DNA from 2 places in the Allohahella marinimesophila genome. Region 2 is predicted to be linked to the other one. Evidence: predicted binding sites of a transcription regulator. Region 2 holds the regulator's gene; the other holds the start of a gene.
The links. The regulator FliA, encoded in region 2, starts transcription of late flagellar genes. The targets are predictions, from matches to a motif close to CTAAAGTTNNNNNNNNNNCNGCCGATA.
Positions count from the first base shown of each region.

Region 1: ABD735_RS14215 (DUF5610 domain-containing protein) is a predicted target of FliA. The motif match lies at 6,272-6,298, and genes of this name have one in related genera.

Region 1 is NZ_BAABBO010000012.1:74,250-84,578, reverse strand. It holds gene ABD735_RS14250 (response regulator) at 1-1,481, shown strand, start outside; gene ABD735_RS14245 (succinylglutamate desuccinylase) at 1,456-2,496, opposite strand; gene ABD735_RS14240 (ABC transporter permease) at 2,500-3,216, opposite strand; gene ABD735_RS14235 (ABC transporter permease) at 3,216-3,932, opposite strand; gene ABD735_RS14230 (transporter substrate-binding domain-containing protein) at 3,989-4,753, opposite strand; gene ABD735_RS14225 (ABC transporter ATP-binding protein) at 4,871-5,650, opposite strand; gene ABD735_RS14220 (RDD family protein) at 5,647-6,153, opposite strand; gene ABD735_RS14215 (DUF5610 domain-containing protein) at 6,370-7,776, shown strand; gene alaS (alanine--tRNA ligase) at 7,894-10,329, shown strand, end outside.
Region 2 is NZ_BAABBO010000001.1:468,916-479,244, reverse strand. It holds gene ABD735_RS02125 (chemotaxis protein CheW) at 1-218, opposite strand, end outside; gene ABD735_RS02120 (ParA family protein) at 215-1,021, opposite strand; gene motD (flagellar motor protein MotD) at 1,055-1,852, opposite strand; gene ABD735_RS02110 (flagellar motor protein) at 1,862-2,617, opposite strand; gene ABD735_RS02105 (protein-glutamate methylesterase/protein-glutamine glutaminase) at 2,620-3,864, opposite strand; gene ABD735_RS02100 (chemotaxis protein CheW) at 3,876-6,350, opposite strand; gene ABD735_RS02095 (protein phosphatase CheZ) at 6,362-7,132, opposite strand; gene cheY (chemotaxis response regulator CheY) at 7,173-7,544, opposite strand; gene ABD735_RS02085 (RNA polymerase sigma factor FliA) at 7,730-8,434, opposite strand; gene ABD735_RS02080 (MinD/ParA family protein) at 8,466-9,278, opposite strand; gene flhF (flagellar biosynthesis GTPase FlhF) at 9,275-10,329, opposite strand, start outside.

The DNA.
Region 1 (10,329 bases), on a different contig from region 2:
GCATTGCCCAGAAGATGCAGCCGGAGCTCATCCTGCTCGACATCATGATGCCGGGAATGGATGGCTACGAAGTCTGTCGGCGTCTGCAGCAAAATGGACTTACCGAGTCAGTCTCGGTGGTTTTCCTTTCCGCCCTCGATGATACCGACGCCAAGGTGCTCGGCTTTGAGTTGGGCGGCGTCGACTATATATCCAAGCCCTTTCAGGTCAAGGAGGTTATCGCCCGCGTCGATACGCACCTCCGACTGCGTCTCCTGGAAAAGGCGCTCGGACAGCAAAACAAGGAACTGCTGATCGACAACAGCTCGATTCTTCGGGCAATGGGCGAGGGTATTTACGGCCTTGATAAGGGTGGGCAGATCATCTTTGCCAATCCTGCAGCCTGTCGGGCTAATCAATGCGAAGTGGATACCTTGCTGGGACAGCGTTTCGTCGAGCTTCAGTTTTCTGGTCGAGGCGCTGTGCCTGGACAAAGTAGCGGAGCCGCTACCGAGTTTGACCATGAGCGGATGATCCGGCATGTGGAACAGGCGATGGCTGACGATGAATCTATTCGAGTCGAACAAGCCCTGTTTTTTCGGCCGGCTGGTGGTTTTTTCCCAGCCTCCTTTCAGTTGACCATCGTTCCAGACTCGGCCAGCTCAACTCATGCGGTTGTCGTGTTCCGTGATATCTCCGACAAGCTGGCGCAGGAGCGTGAACTCGAGCAGGCCCGCTTGAAGCTGGAAGCGCAGCGGGCTCAGCTGACTCACGTGTCGCGCCTGAGTACCATGGGGGAGATGGCTGCGGGTATTGCGCATGAAGTGAACCAGCCACTAACGGCAATTGTGAACTACGCCAGGTTGGCCAGTCGTCAATTGGTATCGCTCAAGAACCGGGTGATGGCGACCAAGGAGCTCGAGGCGGCTGCGGAAACGCTGGAAAAAATAGAGCAGCAGAGCCTGCGGGCAAGCGACGTTATTCAACACATCAGGGATTTCGTGCGCAAGCCGACCGAAGGCAAGACCCGTTTATCGGCCACTGAGTTGGCAGAGGCCATCATTCAGCTCACTGGCATTGAAGCCAAACAGCATTCGATGACCCTCAATACAGATATCGAATCGAAGCTTCCTGAGCTGCGGGTAGAGGCTATTCAGATACAACAGGTGGCATTGAACCTCTTGCGCAACGCCATGGAAGCGAGCCTGAGCACAGCATCGGATAGTGTCTTCTTCAGGGTTTATCACAACAAGGCTGGCGACAATCACGTCCATTTCGAGATAGAAGACCGTGGTACAGGCGTCACTGAAGAGAACCAGCCATTCCTGTTCAACCCGTTCTTCACAACCAAGAAGACAGGGATGGGAATTGGCCTGACATTGTGTCAGAACATCGTTCAGGCCCATGGGGGGCGAATTGGCTATCAGCCTGCGAAACTGCACAATTCTGATGCGGAGTCCGGCAGTCTGTTCTGGTTCAGTTTGCCTGTGTTGGCCGAGTAACCGAATCTGCCGGTATGACAATCAGTCCGGCGCGATGACCTATTTCCACTTTGGCATTCGGAAACAGAATCCTGGCTTCAGGGTGGTCGACTTCGTAGTGCTGGTCGGCGTCACTGTATAAGCGCATACCCTCCGGTAAGCGTTGAAAATTGGCCACATCATCGGCCAGGTGCAGTGTAAATCCGCTGGTCTGTCTCACGATCTCATGGTGAACTGCAAAACTGATCATCTCACCGCTCACAGGGTGTTCTCCGAGGGCTTCCTCGAGTGAGCGGCCCTGTCTGGCCTCTGCACTGCAACACAGGCTCATGGTCTGCCTGATCTCATCCAGCACGCTGAGATCATTTTCTCCAAATGCCTGTACCTGTCCCAATTCCAGAGTGGCTGAGACAGCTCTGAACTCTCTCGCAGTCCAGCCACTGAAAGTGGATCCTGACTCCTGATGTCGGACACAGGCCTGCATACCCGCAGCCACCAGCAATGGATTCAGCAATGCTGTATCAGGTAAGCGTTCAGATGGATCGTTCTCTGGTGGCAGAATGGCAAACCGGGTGAACTCTGAGCGCCGGATCGCTGTGTGCAGATCCAGATGGATCATGAGTCTGTCGGAGTGCCGAGCCTGAAAACAGCGCACTGCGAGTTGCAGGGTTCTCGCCCGATGCTGCTCACGTGCCGCTGCGGTGTTCCCGGTGGCGATTGGCGCAGACTCACTGTCCGGCCCGAACAATCGGTTGAGATTGGTGCCTATAAAGCGTTGCTGAGTTTGCATGGCTTCCAGATTGCCGAGCAGGAAAAGACAGGGCGCGGCCGCTTTTTCTGACTGTACGAACTCGTCAACGAGCTGGTCGAGCAGCTCGACGGGCGCCGTTTCGTTGCCGTGAATGCCAGCGCTGATCACAAAAATCTCTTGAGTAGCGGTCAAGGATTCTGGTGGCGTCCACTCCAGGATGCCGTGGCCCTGCCAGCGAAAAGAGCTCGCGAAAGGCTTCAACGCAGCACTCAGAAACGCAGGCATGGTTCAGGCCTCCGTTCGCGGACGCAAATGCGCCAGCATTCGGAACTCAATTTTTCGGAACAGCATGATGATGGAGAATGTCAGGCAGAGATAGATACAGGCAACGAATATAAAAGCAGAGAAGGGCGCGTAAAAGCGCGAATAGATAAGATACGCTGCGCCCGTCAAGTCGAGAATGGTGACAGTGAAGGCCACTGCGCTGGCGTGAAGCATGAAGATCACTTCGTTGGTATAGGCTGGAAGCGCGCGCCTGAAAGCGCTCGGCAAGACAACACAACGCGTTCTCGTCCAGTAGTTCATGCCATAAGCTTTTGCTGCTTCCAGTTCTCCCGCCGGAGTGGCCACGATGGCGCCACGGATGATCTCGGTGGTATAGGCGGCTGTGTTCAGGGTAAAGGCCAGCAGGGCAGGAATGAAGGCGTCTTTGAACATGAACCAGAGCGGCGTGTCGATCAGGACGAAGCTGGAACCGTAATAGATGATGTACAACTGCACCAGCAGCGGTGTGCCGCGAAAGATATAGGTAAAGACCTGCACCGGCTGGCTGACCCAGAAGCGTTTCGAGGCGCGCATCAGTGCCAGCGGAAGTGCAAGCAGAAGTCCCAGTATGATAGACAATACGACAAGCTGAAGGGTGTTGATCAGCCCTGTGCCGTATTCAGACAGCGTTTGCATCGTGAAGATGTCGTTGCCGGCCAGCAGACCTTCTAACCATTCCATCAGGCCACCTCACGCACGCCGACGCTATAACGTCGAGACAGATACTTGAGGAAGAGTTCGGATACCAGCGTCATCAGCAGATAAAACAGGACGACGGGGATAAAAAACTTGAAGGGCAGGTGGAGCGACTTGGAGGCTTCACTGGCCACACGAACAATGTCGGTCAGGCCGATAATCGACACCAGTGCCGTGGTCTTCAGCATGACGAGCCAATTGTTGCCTACACCAGGAATGGCATGCCGGATCATCTGAGGTACCATGATACGCCGGAATACCTGCCATTCACTCATGCCATAAGCTCGGCCCGCTTCCAGCTGCCCATCAGGCACGGCCAGGAAGGCGCCCCGGAAGGTTTCGGCCATGTAGGCACCGAAGATGAAGCCAATGGACAGTACACCAGCAATGAACTGGTCGACATTGATGAAGAAGTCGATGTCCCACTCGTTGTATACGAAGTCAGACAGCATATTGAGAAGCGCCTGACCGCCATAAAAGATCAGCATCATCATGACGAGATCGGGCACGCCGCGAATCAGGGTGGTATAAGTAAGGGCTATGCCTCGTGCAGCTCTGCTGGAAGAGAGTTTTGCAGCAGCACCAGCCAGGCCAAGTACGAGCGCAAGCAAGAGGGAGAGGCCGGCAAGTTGGGCAGTAAGGAAGGCGCCACGTAACAGCTCTGGACCATAGCCCTTGAAGTCAAAGAGATATTCAAACATGACGCTCGCTTCAGGTGGGAGCCGGCCGGCAACGCCATGTTACCGGCCGGAGCTACTTACATCTTGATATCGTAATCGAAGTACTTCTTCATGATTTCGTCGTAGGTGCCATTTTCCTTGAGCTTGGCCAGGGATTTGTTGAATGCCTCAGCAAGATCCGTGTCGCGCTTTCTCATGGCTACGCCAATACCGTCGCCCAGTTTGATCTGCTCACCAATCTGAGCGTAATTCTTGTCGGTAGTGACCGTTTCATCACCAACCGGGTAGTCAAGAAACACGAGATCGAGACGTCCGCCCTTGAGATCAAGTACCAGATCGTCGGCAGTGCTGTATCGCTTTATCTCGGCAACATCGCCGAACTCTTCAGTGATGTAATCGTCTTGAATCGTACCGCGCTGGGCGCCTAGGGTCTTGCCCTTCAGCGCGTCCTTGGATGTCACGTCCATCTTGCTGTCAGACTGCTTGCCGAACCACGCGCTTGGCGTATTGTAGTATGGCTCGCTGAAAGCAACCTGCTTGGCCCGCTCTTCAGTGATTGACATTGATGACATGATGGCGTCGAACTTGCGCGTCATCAGTCCTGGAATCATCCCATCCCAGGCCTGAATGACCCACTCGCATTTCCACTCGAGATCAGCGCAAACGGCATTACCCAGGTCCACTTCGAAGCCAGTCAAGGTGCCGTCAGGCTTCTTGAATTCGAATGGTTCGTAAGGCACATCGACCGCGATTCGGACTTCCTTCCACTCTTTGGCCATGATTGGCCCGGACACGAGTGAGGTGGCCAACAGAGCGCCTGCGAGGAATTTTTTACTATTCATGAGTAGTTCCTTTCTTCTAGACCGGTTGAAGTTCGCACGCGTTCAAAAATACGCTTATCTATACGGCCTTGTAAATATTTGCTGTCCGATTGTTCGTCAGGGCAGGCTGGGGCAGTGTCAATACGTTCGACTCAGAAAGCCTTTTACCCGCTCGGAATCCGGGTTCACCAGTACCTTCGAGGGGTGGCCTTCTTCTTCGATCAGTCCCTCGTGGAGAAACAGGACCTTGTTCGATACATCTTTTGCGAACGCCATCTCATGGGTGACCACGATCATGGTCCGACCTTCCTCAGCCAGATTCCGCATGACTTTCAGAACCTCGCCAACCAGTTCTGGGTCGAGGGCTGAGGTAGGTTCGTCGAAGAGCATGACTTCTGGCTCCATTGCCAGGGCTCGGGCGATGGCTGCGCGCTGTTGCTGACCACCGCTCATGTGGTTGGGGTAGTAATCCCGCCGCTCCCAGATGCCTACCTGTTGCAGGTAATGTTCGGCACGGGTTCTGGCTTCCTTCTTCGATAGACCAAGCACATGAACCGGTGCGGCACAGATATTTTCCATCACGGTCATATGTGACCAGAGGTTGAAAGACTGGAAAACCATGGAGAGTTTTGCGCGAAGCCTGGTGACCTGCTTGCTGTCCTTGGGCTTGCGTTCGGAACTGCCGGAGGCTGCCGTGAATTGGACCTGTTCACCGCTGAGATAGAGCTCGCCAGAGGTGGGTATTTCCAAGAGGTTGATGCAGCGAAGGAAGGTGCTCTTGCCCGATCCGGATGAACCGATCATGGAAATCACATCGCCGCTGCTGGCGGTGAGAGAGATGCCCTTGAGGACCTCGAGATTGCCAAACCGTTTATGGACATCACGTACATCGAGCTTCAATGATGAGTCACTGGTCAATTCACTTGCCTCCAGGCGCTGGACTGCTCTTTTTTATGATCGCGAAAAACGGTATGGGTGCCGGAGATTCGCTCGTGCCAGGTGAGTTGTTCACGATCGAACAGCATCCAGAAATATCCAGCGCCGAACACGGCAAACGACAGGGTCGCCCCGGCCAGTCGCATAAGTGACTGGGCGAGGGTAGGCAATCGTCCATCCCGGGTGAGAATCTGAACCTTCCAGGCCTGCATGCCGAGCGTCTGGCCTGTTCGGGTCCAGAAATAGCAGAAAAAGAGGGTCACCACCAGTAACAGCAGTATTGTCAGTACAGGCCCCTGACTCAGCGTTCCCGCTTCAACTTGTGCATCGAGTGCTTCGCGACCAATCCACCATCCCTTGACCGCCACATAAAAGGCAGTAGTGGCCAGCGCCAGCGCCAGACACAGAAGGAAGTCGTAAAACATGGCCGCGAAACGGCGGGGGAGCGGCGCCTTGCGCGTCGCTTCAACAGTTGGTGCAGGCATGATACAGGAGCTTCACCTTGAGTCAGATTCGCCAGCAGCGGCAGGCGGTATCAACTCAGCCCGTTCCATACTGCCGATCGTGTATTGCAGCATGTTAACAATGTTTTGGGGGCTTTCGCTAAAGTTTTGAATCGTGCCGCCGATACCTTTATTAGCATATTTTCTATGAGTACGGTGTCCTTTCCCGTGCGAGCATCATTCAGGATGGCCCGGCAGATGAACAATCAACTTTTCAATTCGTCATTCGATCGCCTGTTTTCAGATGGTCTGCGTCAAATGCCCAGCGTCAGGGTCAATGGGCAGGCTTCTCCCGTCAATCCAGCAGAGAGCCCGGCAGGCAGTGCAAAGCCTGCGCTGTCCGGCGGGGATATGACTGCGGCACTGGAAAAGGGCTACGCGGCACTGAGTGAAGGACGCAGACCGGGTGCATTTGCAGCTGAACTCATCGTACGCAGGGTCGACCGAGCCATGGGTGGCGCTACTGTGGCGGAGCCGAGCCTTCCGCGAATGGGAGCCAGCGTCAGTCCGGGCGGCTACGGCAAAGCTGGGGAGTCAGATAATATCCCATCGCCTGACAAGGTCGCAGGTACGATTCTGGGTTTCGTCGAAAAGCGCATTGCGCTCGCCAAAGCTGACGGCGCAAGCCCGGAGCGTCTGGACGCGATGTTGCAGCAGGCCAGAGCCGGCGTGGAGCAGGGCTATGGTGAAGCCCGTGAGGAATTGAAGGCCAGAGGTTTTCTGCCGAGCGACGACGGTCAGCTGGAAAAGGCCATCGACGCTGGCTATGCCGCAGTGCAAAAGGGTTTCGCCCAGGTGGCCGATAACATTGCTGGTCGGCTGCCGCAGACGCGTGACATTGCCGAGACTGCTTCACTCGCTGCGCCCCGTTCTGTCGGTGGTGCTGTTACTGAACGCTCGGACTTTTTGCGCGCTGAAAGTTCAGTCATCCAGTTGAAGACTCGTGATGGAGACACTGTGAAGCTGTCATTGAGCCAGGTTGCCGCGGCTTCAGCGGAAATCAAGGCTAATGGCGGTAGTCTTCAGGAAGTCCTGCAGGGCGTCTCTGGCAAGCAGTTCATGCTGGACGTCGAAGGACAACTCGACGAGGGCGAGCTCGAGGCAATCGGTGGATTCCTCAAACAGATCGACTCAGTGGCCAATGACTTTTTCGCCGGCGATATGCAGGCAGCTTTTGACAAAGCGCTCTCGCTCGACGTCGATATGGGCGAGATCGCCTCCTTTGCCGTCAACCTCTCGTCGGTCTCGTACTCTTCGATCAGCCAGGCCTACGAAAGCGGCGCCAGCGCGCAGCCCGTTAAAGGACAGTCAGCAGCCGAGCCTGCGCTGCCGGCCAATGACTTTTCGCCACTGGCTCGCTTTATCGAGAACCTCCGGTCTGCACTGGAGTCGGCGGAGGCGCTCAACGATGGCGCTGGCCTGCTTGATTTTGTGGAAGCATCGGCCAAAGCCTTGTATGAACAGGGTGCGATCTCCGTGCCCGTCGCAGCCCCAGCTGGAGAAGATGGCGCTGCCCCGTTGTCAGGCCAGGCTCCAGAGCCTGACGCCTTTGCAGATTTCCTGAGTTTCATGCGCTCGACTGGTGAAAAGCTCACTGCTGGCTAGATTCTGGTGACTTGGCTAGGGTCTAGTGACGCAGGTTTGACTATGCTACATTAATTGGCTGCCCGGCCTGTGTGTCGGGCGCTTTCATATGCAAGCATTTCAACCAAAGACCTGGCCATGAAAACTACCGAACTCCGTCAGTCGTTCCTCGATTATTTCGCTGCGAGACAACATGAAGTCGTCAGCAGCAGCTCGCTCGTTCCTGCAGAGGATCCCACTCTGCTGTTTACCAATGCCGGCATGAACCAGTTCAAGGATCTGTTCCTGGGCAGGGAAAAGCGGTCTTATAATCGCGCGGCCAGTGCTCAGAAGTGTGTCCGGGCTGGCGGCAAGCATAACGACCTGGACAATGTCGGCTATACCGCACGCCACCACACCTTTTTCGAAATGCTTGGTAACTTCAGCTTCGGTGACTATTTCAAGGAAGACGCCATTGCGTTCGCCTGGGAGTTTCTGACGTCAAAGGAATGGCTGGGTCTGTCCGCAGATCGTTTGACAGTCACTGTCTATTCCGAAGATGACGAGTCCTTTGCAATCTGGCGTGACAAGATCGGTGTTCCGGAGGCGCGCATCATTCGCATCGGTGACAAGGGCGAACGCTACGAGTCGGACAACTTCTGGCAAATGGGCGATACCGGCCCCTGTGGACCCTGTACTGAAGTTTTCTATGACCATGGTGCTGATATTCCTGGCGGGCCGCCGGGGAGTCCAGAAGAAGATGGCGATCGTTTCATCGAAATCTGGAACGTCGTATTCATGCAGTTCAATCGCCAGGCGGACGGGACGATGGAGCCATTACCCAAGCCTTCTGTAGATACAGGTATGGGGCTGGAACGGGTAGCTGCGGTGCTGCAGGACGTACACTCTAACTATGAGATCGATCTGTTCGTCAACCTGCTCACGGCTGCTGCCAGGCTGCTCAAGCAGGAAAACAATTCGATTACTGCCGAGGTCGATGAACTCGTCGGTCAGGCTTCGATGCGGGTCATAGCGGATCACATTCGGTCCTGCGCCTTCCTGATAGCTGATGGCATCACGCCATCCAACGAAAACCGCGGTTTCGTTCTTCGAAGAATCATTCGCCGAGCGGTGAGGCATGGGCACAAGCTCGGCTTTTCCGAAGGCTTCTTCTCCCGCCTCGTCAAACCACTTGTACTCGAAATGGGCACAGCCTACCCGGAGCTGCAACGTGGCGAGGAAATGATCAGTCGGATCCTGGCCAATGAGGAAGCACAATTCAGCCGTACGCTCGATAAGGGCTTGCGACTGCTCGAGGCCGAAATCGAGCGCCTGGATTCCAGTCTCATTCCAGGCAAGACTGTTTTCACGCTTTACGACACCTATGGTTTTCCCTTGGATCTGACTAATGATATCGCAAGGGAGAGGGGCCTGGAGCTGGACAAGACCGGCTTCGAAGAAGAAATGGAAGTGCAGCGGCAACGAGCCCGTGCAGCCAGCTCTTTCAATACCGATTACTCTGCCGCTGCAGAGGGTGAGGCGACCAGCTTCGTAGGTTATGAGTCACTCCATACGCAAGCCAGCATCAAGGCCATCATCTGTGATGGCGAACGTATCTCCGTTGCGGATGCAGATACCGACTGCGATCTTCAGATCATTCTGGACCAGACGCCGTTTTATAGTGAGTCAGGCGGCCAGATCGGCGACTGTGGTTTCATGGAAAGCAACGATGGCTCCCTGTTTGAAGTCCGTGATACCCGTAGGCTGCAGGACAGTGTGCTGCATCTGGGCGTTGTGCTGAAAGGCGCCTTTCGCGTGGATTCGGTCGTCACGGCGCGAGTCGACGGGAGTTTGCGCAGCGCCACAGCGGCCAATCATTCGGCGACTCACCTGCTACATGCCGCACTGCGCAAAGTGCTCGGCGAGCATGTGCAACAGAAGGGCTCACTGGTAAACTCCGAGCGCCTGCGTTTCGACTTTACCCATTTCGAGTCCATCAGCGACGAAGAACTGACAGCCGTGAATCATATGGTCAACTCGCAGATCAGGGCGAATACCCCTGTTCACACCGAAGAGATGTCGATTGCCGCTGCACGAAGCAGGGGCGCAATGGCGCTGTTTGGTGAAAAATACGGCGAGCAGGTGCGCGTGCTGGAAATGGGGGAAACAGATGAAAGAGGTGCGCCCTTCAGTATCGAGCTTTGTGGCGGTACCCATGTGCGTCGCACCGGTGATATTGGTCATCTGATTATCACCAGTGAGTCAGCCATTGCCTCCGGCGTTAGACGCGTGGAGGCTGTCACCGGCGCTGGTGCAGATCGTCATGCAGCCGAAGCGCTTGCGAGTCTCAGAGCTGCTGCTGGACTTCTGAAGACAAGTCCTGACAAGGTCTGTGAGCAGCTGTCCACCGTTATGGATCGCCAGAAAGCGTTGGAAAAGCAGCTTGGCCAGCTGAAGTCCCAGGCGGCTTCGCAGGCGGGAGACGACTTGCTGGCCCAGGCGAAAAAGCATGGCGACATCAGCTATCTTATGGCCTCAATCGATGGCGCGGATCGCAAGACGCTCATGGAAACGGCCGATCAGTTGAAGAACAAG
Region 2 (10,329 bases):
CTGTCGAAAGCGGACGGCAGGCCAGCATAATCGACCGATGGCTTGTCGGAGCTCACATGAACCGCGGGCAATGATTCGGCTTTTTCAGATGTCGCCTGAACCGGGGTGCGATCTGGCAAGACTGGTGCCGGCGCGTCCGCTTCCGGGGCCTCTGGCTCGACCGTCAACAGGTCCGCCAGGTAGTCCATCAGCTCCGCATCGCGGTGTTGACGGCTCATGTCAGCCCAGTGTCTTCGATAGTGCCGATAAGGTCCTGCAGCAGCCGGGTATAAGCCTTGACGCCATGTGTCGATGGGTCAAACAGCGATGGCACGAGACCCGCCTGACTGGCGTCCCTGAAGCGGGTATCGATCGGGATGGCATAACGCCACGCCGTCTCGGGATAATCATGCTTGATTCGACGGAGACTCTTGATCGAGGCGCCTGTCCTTCGGTCGAACATGGTAGGCACGATGATATAGGGCAGCAACCTTTTCTGACTTCGCATGACCATGGTCAGGGTATGCAGCATCCGTTCGAGGCCCATGAGCGCAAGAAACTCGGTTTGTACAGGAATCAGAATGCGTTCGCAGGCTGCCAGTGAATTGATGAGCAATACCCCGAGCACCGGAGTGTTATCAAGCAGAACGAAATCGAATTCATCGCGTAGATGACCCAGCGCTTTCCTGAGCACAAGACCCATGCCTTCGACGCCAGCGAGCTTTCGCTCCAGCGTAGCCTGCAGGGTAGAGGCCGGTAACAGCATGAGGCCCGGACAGGTCGTATCTCGCAGCAGCTGCGCAGGCAGATCCGCCGGCACTTCGCGGCGGCCGTCGGGATTCAGCACCGATGTGAAGATATCGTGCACGCTGCCCTGAAGCGTATCCGGATCATGACCAAAATAGGAAGTGAGCGAGCCCTGTGGATCAAGATCCACGAGCAGCACTCGCTTGCCCTGCCCGGCCAACAGCCCACCGAGGGCAACAGCGGTCGTAGTCTTGCCTACACCGCCCTTTTGATTGGCAATGGTAATGACTTGCATGCGTGATCTGCACTTCCCGCAGGAGTGAGTGAGCTATTCCGCCGGTGTGCGACGGATGAACTGGCGGACCTTGTCGGATTTTGCAACGAGTATGACAACCCGGCGATTACGGGCCCGCCCTGCCGGCGTCTCGTTATCGGCCAGGGGCTGATATTCACCATAACCGACTGCGGCAACCTGTTGAGGCCCTACTCCTCCCATTATCAACAAGCGTGCCATTGCCGCCGCACGCGCTGCCGATAGTTCCCAGTTCGACGGGTAAACGCTTGATCGTATGGGAATATTATCGGTAAATCCCTCGACGACTATCGCGTTTGAATAGTCCTTGAGAATCTCCGAGATACTGTCAACCAGGGTAAAAGCGGCATTGACCGGCAAGGCATCACCGCTGGTGAAGAGCAGATTGTTCCGTAACGACAGTTCTATCCATTCATCAGTCACCTCGACTGTGACCAGACCCTGGCCGATGAGGGTTTTCAGTTTGCTTTCGAAGCGTCTCGAAATGTCTTTGAGTCGGCCGTCTGCATCGCTGTGCAGTGTAGTCCCTTCGTCGCGGTCGGGTTGGTCGAAAGGCAGCAGATTGGGAACGTCGGTCTGGGGTTGAGCCGCCGACTCTTCACCGATCTGGATAGGCTTGATGGATCGCTGGGTGGCACTGAACACGCCATCGAGTGTCTGCGACAATATCTTGTACTTGCCATCGTTGACCGATGAGACCGAATACATCACCACGAAGAACGCAAACAACAAGGTAATGAAGTCGGCATACGACACCAGCCAGCGCTCATGATTCTCTGGCGGATCGGGACGCTTCTGTCTCTGCCGCCTCACAGGGCCAACCTAGGCTGACTCATAGCTCTGCAGCTTCATTTCAATGGCCCTGGGATTCTCTCCTTCCGCGATCGCAACGACGCCTTCGAGCAGCATCTCGCGATATTGGGTCTTGCTGTGTACCAGACTCTTGAGTTTGCTGGCCACGGGAAAGAACAACAGGTTGGCCAAAGCCACACCGTAAATGGTAGCGACGAAGGCCGTCGCTATACCCGGGCCAAGTTTGGAGGGGTCTGCCAGATTCTGCATGACATGGACGAGCCCCAGAACCGCGCCCAGGATACCGAGCGTAGGCGCATAGCCGCCCATCGCGTCGTACACCCTTGCAGCATCCAGATCGACCTTTTCGAAATTGTCGAGCTCGAGTTCGAGTACCGAGCGGATCACCTCGGGCTCGGCGCCATCTACGAGTAGCTGAAGCCCCTTGCGTGAAAACGGATCAGGCTCGGATTCGGCGATGCCTTCAAGCCCGAGGAGACCTTCCTTGCGCGCGATGTTGCTCCAGCCGACAACTTGCTCGATACCTACCGTGAAATCCGGTTTCGGTGGCCTGATGATCCAGACCAACTGACGACAGGCATTTTTCAGAACTTTGCCGGAGTGCTGTATGACAATTGCACCGAGGGTGCCGCCAATGACGATAAGGGCAGCCGGTGCGTTGACCAGGGCAGCCAGGTGACCACCTTCAATATAGTTGCCGCCAATCACTGCGACCAGCGCAATGATAATGCCGACAATGCTCAGCACGTCCGTCCGGCTGTGCATGCTCAGCTCGCAAACATCTGGTTCAGGAGAACGGGGAACTTGAGCAGGTCAAGTGAGCAATCCGAAAGTCCCGCCCTGTCCACGGCCTGAGGCATGCCATAAATCACGCAGCTGGCTTCGTCCTGGGTCATGATCACGGCGCCGCGGGATTTGAGCAGTCTGGCGCCCTCGAGACCATCCTGCCCCATGCCAGTCAGCACGATGCCCAGCACTTTGCCGTCAAAGGCTTTTGCCGCGGAACCAAAAGTGATGTCGACGCAGGGCTTGTAATTGATACGCTCATCGCCAGCAATGATTCTGGCGATCACCTGCGATCCGCTGCGCTCGAGAAAGGTCTGCATACCGCCCGGCGCGATGTAGACGCAGCCGTTCTTCAGCACCTGACCATCCTCGATCTGCGCAACGCTCAACGCAGACAGCTTGTTCAGCCGTTCGGCGAATGCCGGTGTGAAAGTGGACGGCATATGCTGCACCAGCACCACGGGACGACTGAACCCCGGCTTGAGCTCACTCACGACTTTCTGCAGTGCGATCGGTCCACCTGTCGATGTGCCGATGAGTACGATACCAGCCTGCCGTGCGCGTTCGAAGGTGCTGCGATCTAGGCTGCCGTTCTTTTCCAAGGGGCCGCGTTCGGTCGATCCCCGCTCAACCGGAACGCGTTCTGGCTTTGGTCTTTCGGTGATGCTGGCACGCTCGTGCGCAGGCGGCGCAGGTCTGAAAGGCGCAATTTTGGGAGCGGTGGAGACGGGTACAGGTTCAGGCGAGGCTTGTGCTGCAGGCCTCGCCGTACCAGTAATTCGCCCGGATTTTACGGGTGGGGCTGCAGTCGCACCATCAGCCAGACCTGTTTTGCGGGCCAGCCCCTTGATACGGACGCTCAGCAGCTTGGCAAGGTTTGCAGAATTGGAAGTCAGATCCTCGAAGCTCTTTGGCAGAAAATCTACCGCACCCGCTTCGAGGGCGTCGAAGGTGACTCTTGCACCCTCGTAGGTCAGTGAAGAAAACATGAGAATGGGAACAGGTCGTTCGGCCATGATCAGCCTGACGGCAGAGATACCATCCATGACCGGCATCTCATAGTCCATGGTGATGACATCGGGCTTCAGATTGCGGGCCATCTCAACGCCCATGGCCCCGTGCTCGGCAATACCGACCACCTGAATATCAGGATCCTGGCTCAACAGGCTCTTGAGCCGGTTTCTGAAGAAGGCTGAGTCGTCACATATGAGAAGTTTAACTGCCATCTGAAACCACTTTAGCCAGCTGATGCCTTGAGGACACCATCTGGCTGATCATCCGGCTCGTCCGCGTCTATGGCCGCAAATTTCGGCCTGATATAACTCTTGCTCTGCTTCGAATACCGGCCCAACAGGCTCGGAATATCCAGGATGAGTGCGATTCTTCCGTCACCTGTGATCGTAGCGCCCGCCATACCTGCGGTACCGTGTAGCATCTTGCCAAGGGGCTTGATGACCACTTCTTCCTGCCCGACCAACTGGTCAACGACTAGTCCAACCCTGCGGGTGCCAACGGCCACGATGACCACATGGCCACTGCGAGCTGGCGGCTGACTGAGTGAGGACGGTACCAGCCAACGCTTGATATGGAACAGCGGGAAGACCTTCTCGCGCACTACTACGCACTCCTGCCCATCGACGATGTTCGTCTTGGTCAGATCGAGGTGGAAAATCTCGACCACGCTCACCAGCGGGAAAGCGAAAGCCTGTTGGTCCAGCATGACCATCAGCGTTGGCATGATCGCCAGCGTCAATGGCACCTTGATGATGATGCGGCTGCCCTTACCCAACTCGGATTCGACCTGCAGTGTGCCGTTGAGCTGGGTGATCTTGGTCTTGACCACGTCCATGCCAACACCACGACCGGACACATCGGAAATTTCAGTCTTGGTCGAAAAACCTGGCGCAAAAATCAGGTTGAACGCTTCATTATCGCTCAGACGCTCTGCAGCGTCCTCGTCGTAGATGCTTTTCTCGACTGCCTTGCGCCTCAGCACGTGAGGATCCATGCCACCGCCATCGTCTTCGATGAACAGGAGAATGTGATCACCTTCCTGCTGGGCGGATAACAACACCCGGCCAATTCTTGGCTTGCCTGCAGCCTCTCTCACCTCAGGGCGCTCGATACCGTGATCGACCGCATTTCTGACCAGGTGGACGAGCGGGTCCGACAGGGCCTCGACGAGATTCTTGTCGAGATCGGTTTCTTCTCCCTTGAGCTCGAGGTTGATTTCCTTCTTCAATTGACGCGCCAGATCGCGCACGACTCGCGGGAAGCGGCCGAAGACCTTCTTGATCGGCTGCATACGCGTCTGCATGACAGCCGACTGAAGATCGCTGGTCACGACATCGAGGTTGGATACCGCCTTGGTCATGCTCTCATGAGCCAGCTCTTCACCGAGCCGTTTGAGCCGGTTGCGGACAAGCACGAGCTCGCCCACCATGTTCATGATGTCATCAAGCCGCTTGGTATCGACTCGGACAGTGGTTTCGGTCGCGATTCCACCGCTGTCCTTAGGTGCTGCCTTGGCAGCAGCTTGGGTCGCTGGCGATCTTGCACTGTCGCCATCATCATCCGTGTCAATCGCTGCTGGCCTGGCGGCCACTGCAGGTTTTGGTGCTGGCGCCGTCTGCGGTTTCGCAGCCGCAGCCTTGGCTACCGGCGCTTGCGCAGCTGGGGCCCTGGCAGCCGTTGGCTTGGCAGATTTTGCACCCGACGCTGACTTACCTGCTCCATGCAGTTCATCCAGCAGCTTTTCAAATTCATCATCAGTGATCAGATCGCTATTGGCCGCCGCAGGCGCTTGTGAATCATTCGGCTTCGCGACGTCACCGCTGGCAGCTGCAGGAGCGGCCTTGAACTTGCCCTTGCCGTGCAGGTCGTCCAGCAGAGCCTCGAACTCATCGTCAGTTATTTCGTCGTTACTGCTGCCAGATTTCTCGGGCTGCTTCGCAGCAGCCTTGTCGGCTTTAGCTGGCTTTTCGGCTGTCTTCGCAGCGTTCTTTTCCGGTTTGGCAGTCGAGGCGGCTTTATCGGCAGAAAATTTTCCTGCGCCGTGCAGCTGATCGAGCAGGTTTTCGAATTCGTCGTCGGTAATCTCGTCGCTGTTACTGGCCTTGGGCTCGACAGCTTTGCCAGTAGCCGGTTCTGCAGCTGCACTGGCATGCTGAGAGCTCTGCTCGGAATCCAGCGCATCAAGCAGGGTTTCGTATTCTTCATCAGAAATTTCGTCGCCGGGCGCACCCTTCACTGCAGACTTGGTGGACGCTTCCTCAACGACGGCGGACTGCTCGAGTTCTGCGGCACGCGCCTCTTCACTCGGCCCATCTTCGAGCAGAGCCGCAAGGCCCTGGATCAGAGCCGGATCGGCTGGCTGCGGGGCTTCGCCGCGCTTGACCTGGTCAAACATTTCATTTACGGCGTCGAGCGCCTGCAGAACGACGTCCATGACCTCAGAGTTGACTGACAACAAGCCGTTGCGAAGATGGTCAAATACGTTTTCAGCTACGTGACAGCATTCAACCAGCGCATCGAGCTGCAGAAAGCCAGCACCGCCCTTGACGGTATGGAAGCCACGAAATATGGCGTTAAGCAGTTCCTTGTCGTCAGGGTTCCGCTCGAGCTCGACGAGTTGCTCGCCGAGCGCTTCGAGTATCTCTCCAGCTTCAACCAGGAAATCCTGAAGGATTTCGTCGTCAGCATCAAAGCTCATTCAAAAAGCTCCTAAAAACCCAGACTGGATAGCAGATCGTCGACGTCGTCCTGATTACTGACGACATCTGCGGATTTTGCGGATCCGGTGTTGATTTGCGGACCGTGCCCTTTCATATCCTGGGAGTGCGCCTTGTCAGCATCATAAAGCCCATGATCAACGCCGGTAATCTTGTCCACCTGGCCAGCCATAGCCACAAGCTTGACGAGATTGACCTCCACATCGGTGATGAGCGCAGTCACCTTCTTGATGACCTGACCAGTCAGATCCTGGAAGTCCTGAGTCAGCAATATGTCTGAAAGATTGGTATAGATTCGGTCACTCTTGCTTTCCAGATCCACGAAAAAATGGTCGATGCGCTTGTAGAGTTCCCTGAATTCGGACGGATCCATTTCACGACGGCGAAGACGCTCCCAGGCGTTCTTCAGCTCATGAGCTTCCTGCTTTACCGTGGTGGCCAGCGGCATGGTTTCTTCTACCAGGTCCATCGTGCGATTGGCCGCTTCGTCGGTCTTGGTCACTACATAAGCCAGGCGGTCAGACGCATCCGAGATGGTCGAAATTTCCTGGCTCTTCTGATTGTTTATATCAATATGGAAATTACGGATGGCATCGTGCAAGGTCCGCGTCAGCTTGCCGACTTCCAGATACAGGGTTCTGTCACGGGTATCGTTGAGCTGCCCGATCACCTTCATGGCGCCATCCATATCACCAGCCGACACCCGCTCCATGAGCGAGTTCGCCTGCTGACTCAGAGTATCGTCAATATCCGGGTTCGCCATGATGTCTGCTACCTCACTATGTCTGCGGAGCCGGCCGGCGTTATTCGATGCGCTCAAAAATCTTCTCGATCTTCTCTTTCAGCACGGCCGCAGTGAAAGGCTTGACCACATAGCCGTTGACCCCGGCCTGAGCCGCCGCAACAATCTGGTCGCGCTTTGCTTCCGCAGTCACCATGAGTACCGGCAGTGACTTCAGGTTCTCGTCTGCCCGGACATGCCCGAGCAGTTCGATCCCAGTCATCCCAGGCATGTTCCAGTCGGTCACCAGAAAATCGAACTTGCCGGTTTTCAGCATCGGAAGCGCCGTCTGCCCGTCGTCGGCTTCTTCAGTGTTGGTGAAGCCGAGGTCGCGCAGCAGATTCTTTATGATCCGTCGCATTGTTGAGAAATCATCGACCACGAGGATCTTCATGTTCTTGTCCAAGGTTACCTCCACGAAGGCGTTTAAGGACGGTAAGCAGGATTCAACCGGACTCGACCAGCTCGGAAGAGTTGTCTGAAAAGTTATACCTCAGTCTAGTCTGCAAACGCAGACTATCCAGTTTTGATCACGGATTTCTGACGGTGTCGGAGAAGCGCCGAAAGCAGCTCCCGAAGCTAGCGTTGACTGACCCTGCTTTTGATGCGGTGAACCGCCTGAGAAAGGATCTGACTGACCCTCGACTCGCTGATTTCAAGCACTTGCCCAATCTCCTTCAGATTCAGCTCTTCGTCGTAATATAATGAGACCACGAGCTTTTCCCTTTCTGGCAGCGCATCGATGACCTTGCTGAGCAATGTCAGCATCTGCTCGCGCTGCACCTGAGCGTGTGGCGTCGCATCTTCGTCATCAGCGAAATCGACAGCCTGCTCGCTGTTTGCCTGCATTTCATCAATGCTGAATACATGGCCGGTGGCTGAGTCCGCCAGACTGGCGTGATACTCTTCTACGCTGATATCGAGAACGGTCGCGATCTCCTGATCATTGGCATCGCGACCGAGACGGGCTTCAAGCTTGCGAATGGCTTCACTGATCTCGCGCGATCGACGGTGGACGGAGCGTGGCACCCAGTCGTTTCGACGCACCTCATCCATCATGGCACCGCGAATGCGGATACCCGCAAAAGTTTCGAAACTGGCACCCTGGCTACTGTCATAGCGCTGAAAGGCTTCGATCAGACCCATCATGCCAACCTGAAGCAGGTCATCGAACTGGACGTGACCCGGTAGCCGGCCAAGCAGATGATGGCCGATCCGTTTCACCAGCGCGCCATGCTGTGCGAACAGCGCGCTGTACTTATCCGAGGCCGGGGCCTGATACATGCCTGTGATCCATCAATGGGTACGTCACCGCTCAGGCCTGAACCAGGCGCTCGATGAAGAATTCAAGATTACCGCGAGGGGTCGTTGGCAAGGGCCAGTTGTCGACTTTCTGCGCCAGCTCCCTGAACGCGATCGAGGCCTTGGCACGAGGATAGGCTTCGAATACCGGGCGTTGTCGCTGCACTGCCTTGCGCACGGCTTCATCGAAGGGAATGCTGCCAACGTACTGCAGAGCGACCTCCAGAAAGCGCTCGGTCACTCGGGTCAGCTTGCCGAAGAGGTGACGGCCTTCCTGTTCCGAACGGACCATATTGGCCAGGATTCTGAAGCGGTGCATATCGTAGTCGCGGTTCAGGAGCTTCATCAACGCGTAGGCATCGGTGATTGAAGTCGGTTCGTCAGTAACGACGAAAATGGCTTCCTGTGCAGCACGCACGAAGGCCAGTACGCTTTCCGAAATACCGGCTGCTGTATCGATGATGAGCACGTCGAGATCGTCGCTGATCTCGCTGAAGGCAGAAATCAGGCCTGCGTGTTGCATGGGCGATAGATGGGTCAGGTACTGGGTGCCGGATGAGGCCGGCACGATGCGCATACCCATTGGTCCCTCGACCATGATTTCCGCAAGAGTGCGCTCTCCCGAGAGCACATCCGCAATATTATGTTTCGCCGTGAGACCGAGCAGTACGTCGAGATTTGCCAAACCGAGGTCGGCATCGAGCAGCACGACCCGTCGACCCAGTGCAGTCAGGGCGAGTCCGAGATTGATCGAGACGTTGCTTTTGCCAACGCCACCCTTTCCCCCGGTAACGGCGATGACCTGTACTGAGTTCGGTCTGCTCATATTGCGTTCTGTCTTCCCATCGGGTCACCGGTTTTCAGCTGACGAGACCGATGGTATGCCTGCTTGATGAGGCTCGGTCCTGTCGCTTTATGCAAGTGATTGATTATTGACTGTCCATCAGCATAGTAGGTGATTGGCAAATTGTTTTGTATGGCTAATTCGATCACCTCGCCGAGCTCTGCTGCTTCATCGACCTTGGTCACCATCAGTACCTTCGGGCGCAACTGACTGTAGTAATGATAGGTGGATTTCACGATCTTGCTATGCTGGGTCGCTGAAACTGCGAGAACGGTATGGACATGCGCCGAGCTCTGCTCCAGCTGGTACAGCTCGTTGAACTGCGCCTTGGCGTTGGGATCTGCCGGGCTCAGCCCCGCTGTGTCGACCAGGACCAGCTGCTTGTTGCTGAAGCGTTGAAGTGCGTCTCCCAGGCTCTCGTCCGGTCTTACGACATCCACTGTGATCTTCATCAGACGCCCGTAGGCGCGCAGCTGTTCCGCTGCACCGACCCGATAGCGATCGACACTGAGAATACCCACCTCGCCTGCCCTGCCAGCCTTCGCCAGCAATGCAGCCATCTTGGCGATCGTGGTGGTTTTACCTGTACCGGATGCCCCAACGAAGACGTAGACGCCAGTGGCTTCGTCCACCTTGAAGTCTGCCGTGGGGATCATGCCAGCGATATGCTTCATGAGATGTTCAAGCGATAAGCTGGAGCCAGTAGCGCTGGTCGCCAGGGCACTTTTGAGCACGGTATCGGTATAGTCGGTCGAAAAACCCATATCGCTGAGTTTTACCGCCAGTGGATGGCGCTGCTCCGGGCGCTGGCTGCCCAGCTGCATCCACTCCGTGAGACGGACGATCTGCTGCTGCATTTCCTTGAGCACTTCAGACTGTGCCGCAGAGGCCTGTGCATTTAAGGAGGACGCTGAGTGCCCGGCATGGCGGGTGGTGTCGTTATGACGTGCACCGGCATTGCCGCCCTGCCAGCGAGCGGGCTGAGCGGCTGGACGCTGTGCCTGGTGGCCATGCTCCTGGTGACGACGGATTT